3 regions of the Streptomyces sp. NPDC047880 genome follow, and region 2 is predicted to be linked to each of the others. Evidence: riboswitches for the same ligand, from Rfam matches in the RefSeq annotation. Region 2 holds a riboswitch; each other region holds the start of a gene.

Region 1 (4,236 bases), on a different contig from region 2:
GCAGCCCGCCGTGTTGGGCAGCACCCGGATGCCGAGCTTGTCCAGGACGGACAGCACCGAGCCGTGCACCGAGGCGTTCACCCGGCGCATCGCGACCGTCGTCAGCTCGGTCCCGGACGCGGCCAGCGACCGCTCCAGCACATCGAGGCTGGGCGCCCCGCCGGTGCCCATGATCAGACGGGACGTGAAGGACGTACCACCGAGGACGAACGGATCGTCGGCCATGGTCAGCCTCCTTGGACGGCGGTGAGGACTTCCACGCGGTCTCCCTCGGAAAGGGGCGTGGAGGGCCACTGGGTGCGCGGGACGACCGTTTCGTTGAGGGCGGCGGCCACGCCCGAGGGCGAGGCGGTGAGCGACCTCACGACGGTGTCGAGAGCCGTGCCGGGCCGGACGTCCCGGGGCTCCCCGTTGACGGAGATGTTCATGCGGGCTGCTCCGAGAGTGCGGTCGCGGGACTGAAGCGCTCCGGGGTGAAGGGGCGGGCCTCCTCGGGGAGTTCGCCCGTCGCCAGGACGTGGGCCAGGGCGTCGCCGGTCACGGGTGTGAGCAGGACGCCGTTGCGGTAGTGCCCGGTCGCCAGCAGCAGGCCCTCCAGACCGGTCGGGCCGAGCAGGGGCGCGTTGTCGGGGGACCCGGGCCGAAGGCCGGCCCGGGTCTCGGTGAGCGGCAGCTCGGTGATGCCCGGGACCAGCTCGTGCGCGTCCCGCAGCAGCTCGTACACGCCGCCCGCGGTCACGGTGGTGTCCCAGCCCAGCTCCTCGCTGGTGGCCCCGACGACGAGCTCGCCGCTCGCGCGCGGCACCAGGTAGACGTGGCTGCCGCGCACGACCGCGCGCACGGTCCGGCTCAGGAACGGCTGGTGCCGCTGCGGCATGGTCAGCCGCAGGACCTGCCCCTTCACCGGCCGCACGGGAGGCAGCACGTCCTGCGGGACGCCCGCGAGCCGCCCGCTGAGGCTGCCCCCGGCGAGCACCACCTGCCCGGCCGTCGCCTCCGTTCCGTCGGCCAGGACGGCGCCCGCGGCCCGGTCCCGGACGACGGCGAGCCGCTCCGCCCACGTCCGGTGGAAGACCACGCCCGTCCGCTCGCACGCGGCGACCAGCGCCCCGGCCAGCCGCCGGGGGTCGATCTGGTGATCGCCGTCGACCCGCAGCCCCCCGCGCACCCCTGGCGCGAGCATCGGCTCCAGGCGCCGGCACTCGCGCCCCGACAGCCACTGCGACTGAAGCCCCGACTGCTGCTGCAGGGCGTGCAGTTCGCGCAGGTGGGCCCGGTCGTCGGCGTCCAGCGCCACGGCGAGCGTGCCGCAGCGGCGGTAGCCGAGGTCCCGGCCGGTCAGCTCGGTGAGCTCGGCGGCGAAGTCCGGGTAGCGCCGGGCGGAGGCGAGGTTCAGGCCGAGCAGGGTCTGCTCGCCGTAGTGCAGTTCCGTGACGGCGGCCAGCATCCCGGCGGCCACCTGTGCGGCTCCGCCGCCCGGCTCGGGGTCCACGACGGCCGTGGCGAACCCGCGTTGCGCGGCCCGCCAGGCCGTGACCAGGCCGATGATCCCGCCCCCGATGACCAGGACGTCTGACGACACGGACGTGGATGTGGCCGTAGGCGACATGGGCGTCCAGCCCCTCCCTTCGCCGGCATGACCCGGATCAGGTTCGTACGGTCGGAGGCCGCCAGCCTCCCTCTCAGCCCGGTGCGTCCGGGCTCCCGCGAGTGCTTTACGTTGGCCACCCTAGCCCGATGCCCCGTCCCGCAGTAAGGGAGCCTCGTCCCATGGCCCGATCCCTCGACGGTCTCGTCCTCGCCCGGGTCGCCGACCAGGCCCCGGGCCAGGTGGGCACCCGCACCCGGTTCACCTACCACGAGCGGCAGGGCGAGATCTGGGCCGAGTACACCGGCGGCGACGTCGTACGCGGGCACCTCGTGGGTACCCGCAAAGGTGACCGGCTGGACTTCCGCTACGTCCAGCTCAAGCAGGACGGCACCACGTCCTCCGGGCACTGCGTCTCCTCGGTCGTGGAGCTGCCCGACGGGCGGGTGCGGCTGGAGGAGACCTGGGAATGGGAGTCCCAGCGGGGCAACGGCACGAGCGTTGTGGAGCAGGTCACGGCGCATGAGCACTGACTGACAGAACGTCAGGTGTCTATGGTGATCAGGTGAGCGAGCAGACGCAGGATCCAGGGTCGTCCGCGCCGCGGCGCGTCGTCGTGGCGGGTGCGGGCATGGCCGGGGTGCAGACCGCCGTCGCGCTGCGCGAACGGGGCTTCACCGGTGACGTGATCCTGATCGGCGCCGAGCCCCACCAGCCCTACGACCGGCCCCCGTTGTCCAAGGCCGTCCTGCTCGGCAAGTCCGAGGGCTCCGCCTTCGACGTCGACTTCGAAGCCCTCGGCATCGAACTGCGGCTCGGCTGCGAAGTGCTGGGCCTGCGCCCCGCCGACCACGAGCTGGACACCGAGGACGGGCCCGTGCCGTACGACGTCCTGGTCGTCGCGACGGGCGCGGAACCCGTCCGGCTGGCCGGCACCGAGGGCGTGCCGGGCGTGCATCTGCTGCGCACCCTGGACGACGCCGAGCGGCTGCGGCCCGTGCTGGCCCGCCGGCACGACATCGTGGTCGTCGGCGCGGGCTGGATCGGTGCGGAGTTCGCCACGGCCGCCCGCGAGGCGGGTTGCGCGGTGACCGTGGTGGAAGCCGCGGAACGCCCGCTCGCCGGGGCGCTGCCCGCCGAGGTCGCCGCCCCCATGGCCGGCTGGTACGCCGACGCGGGCGCGGTCCTGCGGACGCACGCGCGCGTGGAGCGCGCCGAGCCCGGTGTCGTCGTCCTCGACGACGGCTCGCGGCTGCCCGCGGGCGCGGTCGTCGTCGGCATCGGCGCCCGCCCCGCGACGGCCTGGCTGGCCGGCTCCGGGATCGCGCTGGGCACCCACGGCGAGATCGTGGCCGACGAGCACCTGCGCACGGCCGTGCCGGACGTGTACGCGGTCGGCGACTGCGCCTCCTTCCCCTCCGGGCGCTACGGCGAGCGCCTGCTGATCCACCACTGGGACAACGCGCTCCAGGGGCCGCGCACGGTCGCCGTGAACATCGTCGGCGGGGCCACCGGGGAGCCGTCGGCGGTGTACGACCCGGTGCCGTACTTCTGGTCCGAGCAGTTCGGGCGGTTCGTCCAGTACGCGGGGCACCACGCGGCCGCGGACACGACCCTGTGGCGAGGTGACCCCTCCGGTCCGGCCTGGACGGTCTGCTGGCTGCGGGGCGAGCGGCTGGTCGCGCTGCTGGCGGTGGGCCGGCCCCGGGACCTGGCGCAGGGCCGCCGTCTGATCGAGTCGGGCACCCCGATGAATCCGGTGCTGCTGGCGGATCCGGCCAGGCCCATGAAGGCGGCGGCGGCGTAGGCGGCCCCGCCCGGGGGAGGGCCGCGGTGCGGTGCCGCGGGGACCGGCGCGTCCGCCCAGGTGGACCGCCCGGCTTCCGACTGTCAGTGGCAAATGGCAGGCTGGTTTCCGTGACCGAGATTGACGCAAAGATCGATGCTCTCGTCCCCGCCTGGCTCACCCTCCCCGACATCGCCGAACAGCTCGGCGTCGAGGTGACGCGTGTGCGGCAGCTGGTCAAGGACGGCCAGCTCATCGCCGTACGCCGAGGTGAGAACCGCGCACTGCACGTCCCCGCCGACTTCATCGACGGGGACAAGGTCGTCAAGGGCCTGTCCGGGACCCTGACGCTGCTGCGGGACGACGGCTTCACGGACGAAGAGATGCTGGAGTGGCTCTTCACACCGGACCCCAGCCTGCCTGGCACCCCCGCGCAGGCGCTCAGCGAGAATCGCGGCACGGAGGTGAAGCGCCGCGCCCAGGCGCTCGCGGTCTGACCCGGCCGCGACCGGACAACCGTCCGGCTCCGCACGCGCGGGGCCGGACCTGAACAACCGCCCGACGTGGGGCCGTGGCCCGTGGGGCCACGGCCCGGGGGCGCCTCGTGCCCGTGCGGGCTCCGGACCTCCGGGGCGGTGACCCGCGGCCGGGCTGCGGACCCTTCCGGCCGAGCGGCGGATCCGTGCAGGGCGGTGGCCCGCGCGTCCGGGTTGCGGGCCGTTCCGGGCGGACCGGCGGATCCGTGCAGGGCGGTGGCCCGCGCCCGGGCTGCGGACCGTCCCGGGCGGAACCGGTGCATCGGGGCCGGGCCGGGGGCAGGCGTAAGGTGCCCGGGGCGCTCGCGGCCGGACCGGGGTATTCC
Region 2 (4,236 bases):
TGAGCGTGGCGGCGACGGCGTACGACAGGGAGTTGCCGATCGCCTCGATCGGCGGGACCAGGAACACTCCCCCGTCCTGCCTGGTCAGTGCCCGGTAGTAACCGAAGTCCGAGGCGTCCAGGGACCGCTGCACCAGCACGGCCAGGGGCAGCACGAGCAGCAGGGCGACGGTGACGAGCACCCCGCCGAGCAGCGCCCACTGCCCCGCGCCGCGCGGCCGGCGCGCGGTCACGGACGCGTCCACCAGCCGCAGCGCGGTCTCCCGCCGCCGCACGGTCCAGGCGTGCACGGCGAGGATCGCGCCCACCGCGACGAACTGGATGAGCGTCAGCACGGCCGCCGTGGACAGGTCGAAGATCTCCGACGTCTGCCGGTAGATCTCCACCTCCAGGGTGGAGAAGGTGGGCCCGCCGAGGATCTGCACGACACCGAAGGAGGTGAAGGTGAACAGGAAGACCATGAGCGCGGCGGCGGCCACGGCCGGGGCGAGGGCGGGCAGCGTGACCCGCCGCCAGGCCCGCAGCGGGGACGCCCCGAGCATCCGCGCGGCCTCCTCCTGCCGCGGGTCGAGCTGCGCCCAGAGCCCGCCGACGGTCCTGACGACGACCGCGTAGTTGAAGAAGACGTGCGCGAGCAGGATCGCCCACACGGTGGTGTCCAGCCGTACGCCCCACAGCTCGTCGAGCAGCCCACCCCGCCCGACGAGAGCCAGGAACGCCGTACCGACGACGACCGTCGGCAGCACGAACGGGACGGTCACGACCGCCCGCAGGACCTGTTTGCCGGGGAAGTCGAACCGTGCGAAGACGTAGGCGCCGGGGAGCGCGACGAGCAGGGTGAGCGCGGTGGAGACCAGCGCCTGCCAGGTGGTGAACCACAGGACGTGCCGGACGTCGGACTGCCCCAGTACCTCCCCGATCCGCCCGAGGTGCCAGACCCCGTCGGCCTTCAGACCGCGCGCGACGATCGCGGCGACGGGGTAGGCGAAGAAGACGGCGAAGAACACGACGGGCAGGGCCAGCAGACCGAGCCGCGCCGCGCTCCCGCGCCTCCTGCGGGCTACTTCAGTACGAGTGAGGTCCACGACTTGACCCACTGGTCGCGGTGGTCGGCGATCTTCGCCGGGTCCATGGTCTCGGGGTCCTTCGCCTGCGGCCCGTACTTCACGAACTCCGGCGGAACCTGGGCGCCCTCGGTCACCGGGTACACGAACATGTTGAGCGGCATGTCCTCCTGGAACTTCCTGCTGACGAGGAAGTCGAGGAAGGCCTTGCCGCCCTTGGAGTTCTTGGCGTTGGCGAGCAGCCCCGCGTACTCGACCTGCCGGAAGCAGGTGCCCTCGGCGACGCCGGTCGGGGCCGTGCTCGGCTTCGGTTCGGCGTAGACGACCTCGGCGGGCGGCGAGGAGGCGTACGACACGACGAGCGGCCGGTCCCCCTTGGCCTTCCGGCCACTGGACGAACCGGAGAACTCCTGGTTGTAGGCCTGCTCCCAGCCGTCGACGACCTTCACGCCGTTGGCCTTGAGCTTCTTCCAGTAGCCCTCCCAGCCCCCGTCGCCGTACTCGGCGGCGGTGCCGAGCAGGAAGCCGAGCCCGGGCGAGGAGGCGGAGGCGTTCTCGGTGACGAGCAGGTTCTTGTACTGCGGCTTGACGAGATCGTCGAAGCTCCGAGGCGGCTCGAGCTTGTGATCGGCGAAGTACTTCTTGTCGTAGTTGACGCAGATGTCGCCGGTGTCGATGGGCGTGACCCGGTGCTTGTCCTGGTCGACCCGGTACTCGGCCTCGACCCGCTCGGAGCCCTTCGCCTCGTACGACTGGAACAGGCCGTTGTCGAGGGCGCGGGACAGCAGGGTGTTGTCGACGCCGAAGAAGACGTCGCCCTGCGGGTTGTCCTTGGTCAGGATGGCCTTGTTCACGGCCTGGCCGGCGTCGCCGTCCTTCAGGACGTTCACCTTGTAGCCGGACTGCTTCTCGAAGGCCGCGATGACGTCCTCGGACGCGGCCCACGAGTCGTGGCTGACGAGGGTCACGGTCTTGGGGTCCCCGGACCCCTGACCGCCGTCGGACGACCCGCAGGCGGCGAGCGTGCCGACCAGGCCGAGCCCGACGACCGCCGCCGTCATCCGCTTCTTGTTGTTGCTCACTGGATTCCTCCTGGAGGACCAGGAGAAGACGCGGCCCTGCCCGGGACTCCGGGTCCCGGGCAGGGCGCAACAGCTCGAGTGGTGACCGATCTCCCTACCCAGAATGACCTGGGCCAGGTTCGGAGGGTCTGCGGCCGTGTGCCGCACTCTCAGCGCTGTGGCGCTCCCCTGTCGGAATATGCAGGTGTGGATGTGAAGGTGCTGGTTGTGAAGCTGTACTGACGACAGTCAGACTACCGTTCGGTGGCGGCGAGCTGGCCACACGCCCCGTCGATCTCCTGACCACGGGTGTCCCGGATCGTCACCGGCACACCATGGGCGGCGATGGCCTCCACGAACGCCTTCTCGTCCTCGGGCCGCGAGGCGGTCCACTTCGACCCGGGCGTCGGGTTCAGCGGGATGAGGTTGACGTGCACGGGCTTGCCCTTGAGCAGCCGCCCGAGCCGGTCACCGCGCCAGGCCTGGTCGTTGATGTCCCGGATCAGCGCGTACTCGATGGACAGCCGGCGCCCGGACTTGGCGCTGTACTCGAACCCGGCGTCCAGCACCTCGCGCACCTTCCACCGGGTGTTCACCGGTACGAGGGTGTCGCGCAGCTCGTCGTCGGGGGCGTGCAGGGAGATCGCCAGCCGGCACTTGAAGCCCTCGTCGGCGAATCGGTGGATGGCCGGGACGAGGCCGACCGTCGAGACGGTGATGCCCCGCTGGGACAGGCCGAGGCCGTCGGGCTCGGGGTCGGTGAGCCGCCGGATGGAGCCGATGACCCGGTTGTAGTTCGCGAGGGGCTCGCCCATGCCCATGAAGACGATGTTGCTGAGCCGGGCAGGTCCGCCGGGGACCTCCCCGTCCCGCAGGGCCCGCATGCCGTCGACGATCTGGTGCACGATCTCGGCGGTGGACAGATTCCGGTCCAGTCCGGCCTGCCCGGTCGCACAGAACGGGCAGTTCATCCCGCAGCCGGCCTGCGAGCTGATGCACATGGTCACCCGGTCCGGGTAGCGCATCAGCACGGACTCGACGAGCGTCCCGTCGAACAGCCGCCACAGCGTCTTGCGGGTGGTGCCCTGGTCGGTCGACAGATGCCGCACGACGGTCATCAGCTCGGGCAGCAGCGCTTCTCTGAGCTTGCCCCGGGCACCGGCCGGAATGTCCGTCCACTGCTCCGGATCGTGCGCGTACCGCGCGAAGTAGTGCTGCGAGAGCTGCTTGGCACGAAACGGCTTCTCCCCGACGGCCGCGACGGCCTCCTTGCGCTCGGCAGGAGTGAGATCGGCAAGATGCCGCGGCGGCTTCTTGGCTCCGCGGGGGGCGACGAAAGTAAGTTCTCCGGGCTTAGGCATGGCCGTACCAGTGTCGCAGATCAACTGCGGAGGCCAGGGCCGGAGTGGGGTGGGGGCGGTCACCGGTGGTTGGCACCCGTCGCCGCTGGTCGGCCTCGGACGACTCGGGGACGGCCCCGTTCGATCACCCGTCTGCTCCCTGCCACTCGTCCAGCCGGACCCTGACCTGGTGGTTGCGGTCGTCGTGCCAGTAGACCTCACCGCTGACCAAGGCCCCGAGGGCCGGAAGTTCCATGCCCAGCGGCATGCGCGTGATCTCCGCCAGCGCTATGGCGTCCGGCACGCCTTCCATCCGCACGAAAACACCGAAAGGCCGGCGCCCGATGGCCACTCCGGTGAGCCGGGCCCCTACAGGCACGGCCGCGACGGTCGCCACCCAGCCCGCCCGCACAGCCTCCGCGGCCGGCATTCCAGGGCTTTCGGCCCACCCGTACTCGTCCATCGTCAGATCATGACGAAGCAAGCGCCCAGAGGATGCGGGCAAGTGTCCTGAGGTGCGGCTGGCGTAGGCTTACCGGCCACCCGTCCCAGGGGACGTCGGATGACGCGCCGGCCGCTCCTGCGAGCGTGGCTGCGCGGCCGTGGTCCTGGGGAGTCCGCCTGACAGGACGGGCCGGACCATCACAAGAAGCGGGGGTCGAGCATGCTCGTGCTCATATTGTCCGTCGTCGTCCTGCTCGTCATCGGCGGCTGCGTCTGCGTGTTCTGGGCCGCTCGCGGTGACGCCCCGCGCTGGGCACGGGGCGTGGCC
Region 3 (4,236 bases), on a different contig from region 2:
TCGCTTTCCTCGACCGTACGGACAAGCTGGTGCCGCTGGGCCAGGAGGGCTCGCTCGCCGACTTCGACGCGCACCTCGACGAGGCCCTGGACCGCATCCTCGCCGAGCAGGGCGCCGGCTGAGACATGGACCGGCGGCACGGTGGAGTAACGCTTCACCGGGTGCCGCCGAGCTGAGCAGGAACGCTTCTTCCTGCGATCGCCCTCGGTTCGGCCTTCCTCGGTTCGGCTTTCCGCCGCGTGGCGGGGCGTCCTGAACTCGCGGGCGTCAGCGCTTGCGGCGCCGGCCCCTCCCTCCGCGTGCCGGGACCGCGGCGGTCTCCGGGGCGGGCTCCGCGCCGGGACGGTCGGCCGAGACCACCAGCGCCGCCAGGGCGGTGGTGACCGGCACCGAGGCCACCAGGCCGATCGAACCGACCAGCGTACGCACGATCTCCTCCGCGACCAGCTCGCTGTTGGCGACCGTCCCCACACTGGACTGCGCGATGGAGAACAGCAGCAGCAGGGGCAGTGCGGCACCCGCGTAGGCGAGGACGAGTGTGTTGACGACCGAGGCGATGTGGTCGCGGCCGATCCGGATGCCCGCGCGGTAGAGCCCTCGCCAGCCCATCGACGGGTTGGCCTCGTGCAGCTCCCAGACCGCCGAGGTCTGCGTGACCGTGACGTCGTCGAGCACGCCGAGCGAGCCGATGATGACGCCGGCCAGCAGCAGGCCGCTCATGTCGATCGTCGGGTAGAGGCCGTGGATCAGCCCGGTGTTGTCGTCGGTATTGCCGGTCAGGGCCGCCCAGTCGATGAACACCGAGCCGAGGATGCCGATCAGCAGCAGTGAGATGAGCGTGCCGAGCACCGCCACTGACGTCCGGGCGGACAGGCCGTGACACAGGTACAGCGCGATGAGCATGATGGCGCTCGCGCCGACCACCGCCACGACCAGCGGGTTGGAGCCCTGAAGGATCGCGGGCAGGATGAAGAAGTTCAGCACCATGAAGCTGATGGCCAGCGCGACCAGTGCCATGACGCCCCGCATCCGCCCGACGACCACCACGGCGATGGCGAAGATGCCCGCGAGCACGGTCAACGGCAGACGGCGGTTGATGTCGGTGACCGAGTACTGCAGGTCCTTCGGGGCCGAGGGCTCGTAGGCGACCACGACCTCCTGGCCCTCGTGCAGCTGGCGGGACTGGTCCGGCTGGACGATCTCGGTGAACGTACGGCCCTTGTCGTCGCCGCCGTCGACCCGGATCGTCGCCCGCTTGCAGGTGCCCTTCTCCTGCTGCACCGCCGAGGAGCCCTCGGCGGTGGAGGTGTCGCCGGTGGGCGGAACGCCCGAAGCGCCGGCTTCCTTGCAGCTCACCTCGACCACCTTGGTGACGGTGGCGTCCTGCGTCTGCCGGTCGAAGCCGACGCCGGTGCGTTCGTGCGCCGGGGCGCCGCCCGGCCACAGCACGGCGAGACCCACCAGCACGGCGGCAGCGAACGGGATCAGGATCGCCGCGATGACCTTGCGCAGATGCAGGGATACCGGCGTGGCCGGGCCGTGACTGTGGGAGTGCCCGTGCCCGCCACCCGCACCGGGACCGTGCCCGTGGCTGCCGTCTCCGCCGTGACCGTGGCCCTGTCCGCCGTCTCCACCGTCTCCGCCGTGACCGTGCCCGTGGCCCTGTCCACCGCCACCGACGTGGCCGTGACCGCCGCCTCCGGAGGGTCCCGGGCCGTGCCCGGCGGCGGGGCCGTGACCGGCTCCTTGCCCGTACTCACCGCTGTTCGGGGAACCGAAGCCCGCGTCCTGCCCGTACTCGAACTCGGGGCCCCGCCTCGGGGCCGGGGCCTGCGGCCTGCCCGTCCCTCGACCCCTGACCGGGTCCTGCGTCATGCCCGGCCCCTGTGGTCTGCCCGGCCGCTGTGGCCCGGCCGGTCCCTGTCCGGCGCCGGCGGCGAAATCATGGCCCTCACCAGCGCCGTCACCACGGCCATGGCCGTTTCCGGCGCCGGATCCGCGGGGCGGCTCGGGCGATGGGTAGGAGGGACGCTGCGTCGTGGTCACCGCCCGATCATCGCAAGAACGAGGGGGGCCCTCTGTTCACCGCGCCAGAATTGCCGCTAGCGTGGGGGCACCTTTTGTACACGCGGGAGCTCGGAGCACCGGGCTGAGAGGGCGCTGACCTCCGTCCCAGCGATGTTTCACATGAAACATCGTCGGAGTCGAGTGATGTTTCACACGAAACATCGCCGGACGGAAACGGCTGCGTCGACCGCCGAACCTGTTACCGGGTAATGCCGGCGTAGGGAGTAGGTCTCATGACCAACAAGGACGCACGCACGCCTGCCTCCGTTCAGGACGAGACGTCCGAGGAGGCCGGGAAGTCCATCGGCTGGCACAAGGCGTACATCGAGGGCACCCGCCCCGACCTGCGCGTGCCGGTTCGTCAGGTGCACCTCACCAACGGCCAGTCGGTCACGCTGTACGACACGTCGGGCCCTTACACCGATCCACTCGTCGACACCGACGTCCGCAGGGGCCTGTCGCCGCTGCGCGAAAACTGGATCATCGCCCGCGGCGACACCGAGGAGTACGCGGGCCGCCCCGTCCGTCCCGAGGACGACGGCATCAAGCACACCTCGCCCCGTGGCGGTCTCCGCAACCTGGACGCGGTCTTCCCCGGCCGGCCCCGCCAGCCGCGACGCGGCAGGAACGGCCAGGCGGTCACCCAGCTCGCGTACGCCCGACGCGGCGAGATCACACCCGAGATGGAGTACGTGGCCATCCGGGAGAACGTCTCGCCCGAGGTGGTTCGCGACGAGATCGCCGCAGGCCGGGCCGTGCTGCCGGCCAACGTCAATCACCCGGAGATCGAGCCGATGATCATCGGCAAGCGGTTCCTGGTGAAGGTCAACGCCAACATCGGCAACTCGGCGGTGACGTCCTCCATCGAGGAGGAGGTCGAGAAGATGACCTGGGCGACCCGATGGGGCGCCGACACGGTCATGGACCTGTCCACGGGCCGCAACATCCACACCACGCGTGAATGGGTGCTGCGCAACTCCCCCGTGCCCATCGGCACCGTGCCGCTCTACCAGGCGCTGGAGAAGGTCGACGGCCGGGCCGAGGAGCTGACCTGGGAGATCTACAAGGACACGGTCATCGAGCAGGCCGAACAGGGCGTGGACTACATGACGGTCCACGCGGGGGTGCGCCTTCCGCACGTGCCGCTGACGGCGAACCGCAAGACCGGCATCGTCTCCCGCGGCGGCTCGATCATGGCCGCCTGGTGCCTCGCGCACCACAAGGAGTCGTTCCTGTACGAGAACTTCGAGGAGCTGTGCGAGATCCTCGCCGCCTACGACGTCACGTACTCGCTGGGGGACGGCCTCAGGCCCGGCTCGATCGCGGACGCCAACGACGAGGCGCAGTTCGCGGAGCTGCGCACGCTCGGGGAACTCAACCGGATCGCGAAGCGTTTCAACGTTCAGACCATGATCGAGGGCCCGGGCCACGTCCCGATGCACAAGATCAAGGAGAACATCGACCTTCAGCAGGAGATCTGCGATGAAGCTCCGTTCTATACGCTCGGCCCGCTGACCACGGACGTCGCACCGGCGTACGACCACATCACCTCCGGCATCGGCGCCGCGATGATCGCCTGGTGGGGCACGGCGATGCTGTGCTACGTCACGCCCAAGGAGCACCTGGGCCTGCCGAACCGCGACGACGTCAAGACCGGCGTCATCACCTACAAGATCGCCGCTCACGCGGCGGACCTCGCCAAGGGGCACCCCGGTGCGCAGGAGTGGGACGACGCGTTGTCCGACGCCCGTTTCGAGTTCCGGTGGGAGGACCAGTTCAACCTGGCCCTCGACCCGGACACGGCACGGGAGTTCCACGACGAGACCCTGCCCGCAGAGCCGGCCAAGACGGCTCACTTCTGCTCGATGTGCGGTCCCAAGTTCTGCAGCATGAAGATTAGCCAAAGCATCACAGAGCGGTTCGGTGGTGTGGCGGCTGAGGGAGCCTCGTCCGAGGAGATCGCTGAGGGGATGCTCCAGAAGTCGAAGGAGTTCGCCGAGGCGGGTAACCGGGTGTACCTGCCGATCGCCGACTGAGCCTGAAGCGCCGGGAGTCAACGACTCGCGGGAAGTACGACTACTGCGAAGCGACGGGCCGGACCGCAGCTTGGTTCCGGCCCGCGCTGACACCCATGTACCACTGGCCGCATGTGCAGCGCTGCCCTGACTG

What was found. A riboswitch is a leader RNA that binds a small molecule or an ion and turns the genes downstream of it on or off. The one in region 2 is predicted to bind thiamine pyrophosphate.
Region 1: linked by a shared signal. The riboswitch ahead of thiO (glycine oxidase ThiO) and the one ahead of AB0937_RS11795 (thiamine ABC transporter substrate-binding protein) in region 2 are both predicted to bind thiamine pyrophosphate.
Region 3: linked by a shared signal. The riboswitch ahead of thiC (phosphomethylpyrimidine synthase ThiC) and the one ahead of AB0937_RS11795 (thiamine ABC transporter substrate-binding protein) in region 2 are both predicted to bind thiamine pyrophosphate.

What each region holds. Positions count from the first base shown of each region.
Region 1 covers NZ_JBEZOK010000002.1:389,229-393,464, reverse strand. The annotation lists gene AB0937_RS05680 (thiazole synthase) at 1-225, opposite strand, end outside; gene thiS (sulfur carrier protein ThiS) at 228-428, opposite strand; gene thiO (glycine oxidase ThiO) at 425-1,609, opposite strand; TPP riboswitch at 1,607-1,718, opposite strand; gene AB0937_RS05665 (hypothetical protein) at 1,771-2,121, shown strand; gene AB0937_RS05660 (FAD-dependent oxidoreductase) at 2,154-3,395, shown strand; gene AB0937_RS05655 (Rv2175c family DNA-binding protein) at 3,506-3,871, shown strand.
Region 2 covers NZ_JBEZOK010000006.1:90,324-94,559, forward strand. The annotation lists gene AB0937_RS11790 (iron ABC transporter permease) at 1-1,021, opposite strand, end outside; gene AB0937_RS11795 (thiamine ABC transporter substrate-binding protein) at 1,060-2,124, opposite strand; TPP riboswitch at 2,219-2,325, opposite strand; gene rlmN (23S rRNA (adenine(2503)-C(2))-methyltransferase RlmN) at 2,379-3,485, opposite strand; gene AB0937_RS11805 (hypothetical protein) at 3,610-3,927, opposite strand; gene AB0937_RS11810 (hypothetical protein) at 4,129-4,236, shown strand, end outside.
Region 3 covers NZ_JBEZOK010000024.1:128,144-132,379, reverse strand. The annotation lists gene AB0937_RS29885 (SsgA family sporulation/cell division regulator) at 1-122, shown strand, start outside; gene AB0937_RS29880 (YibE/F family protein) at 268-1,875, opposite strand; TPP riboswitch at 2,119-2,308, shown strand; gene thiC (phosphomethylpyrimidine synthase ThiC) at 2,301-4,103, shown strand.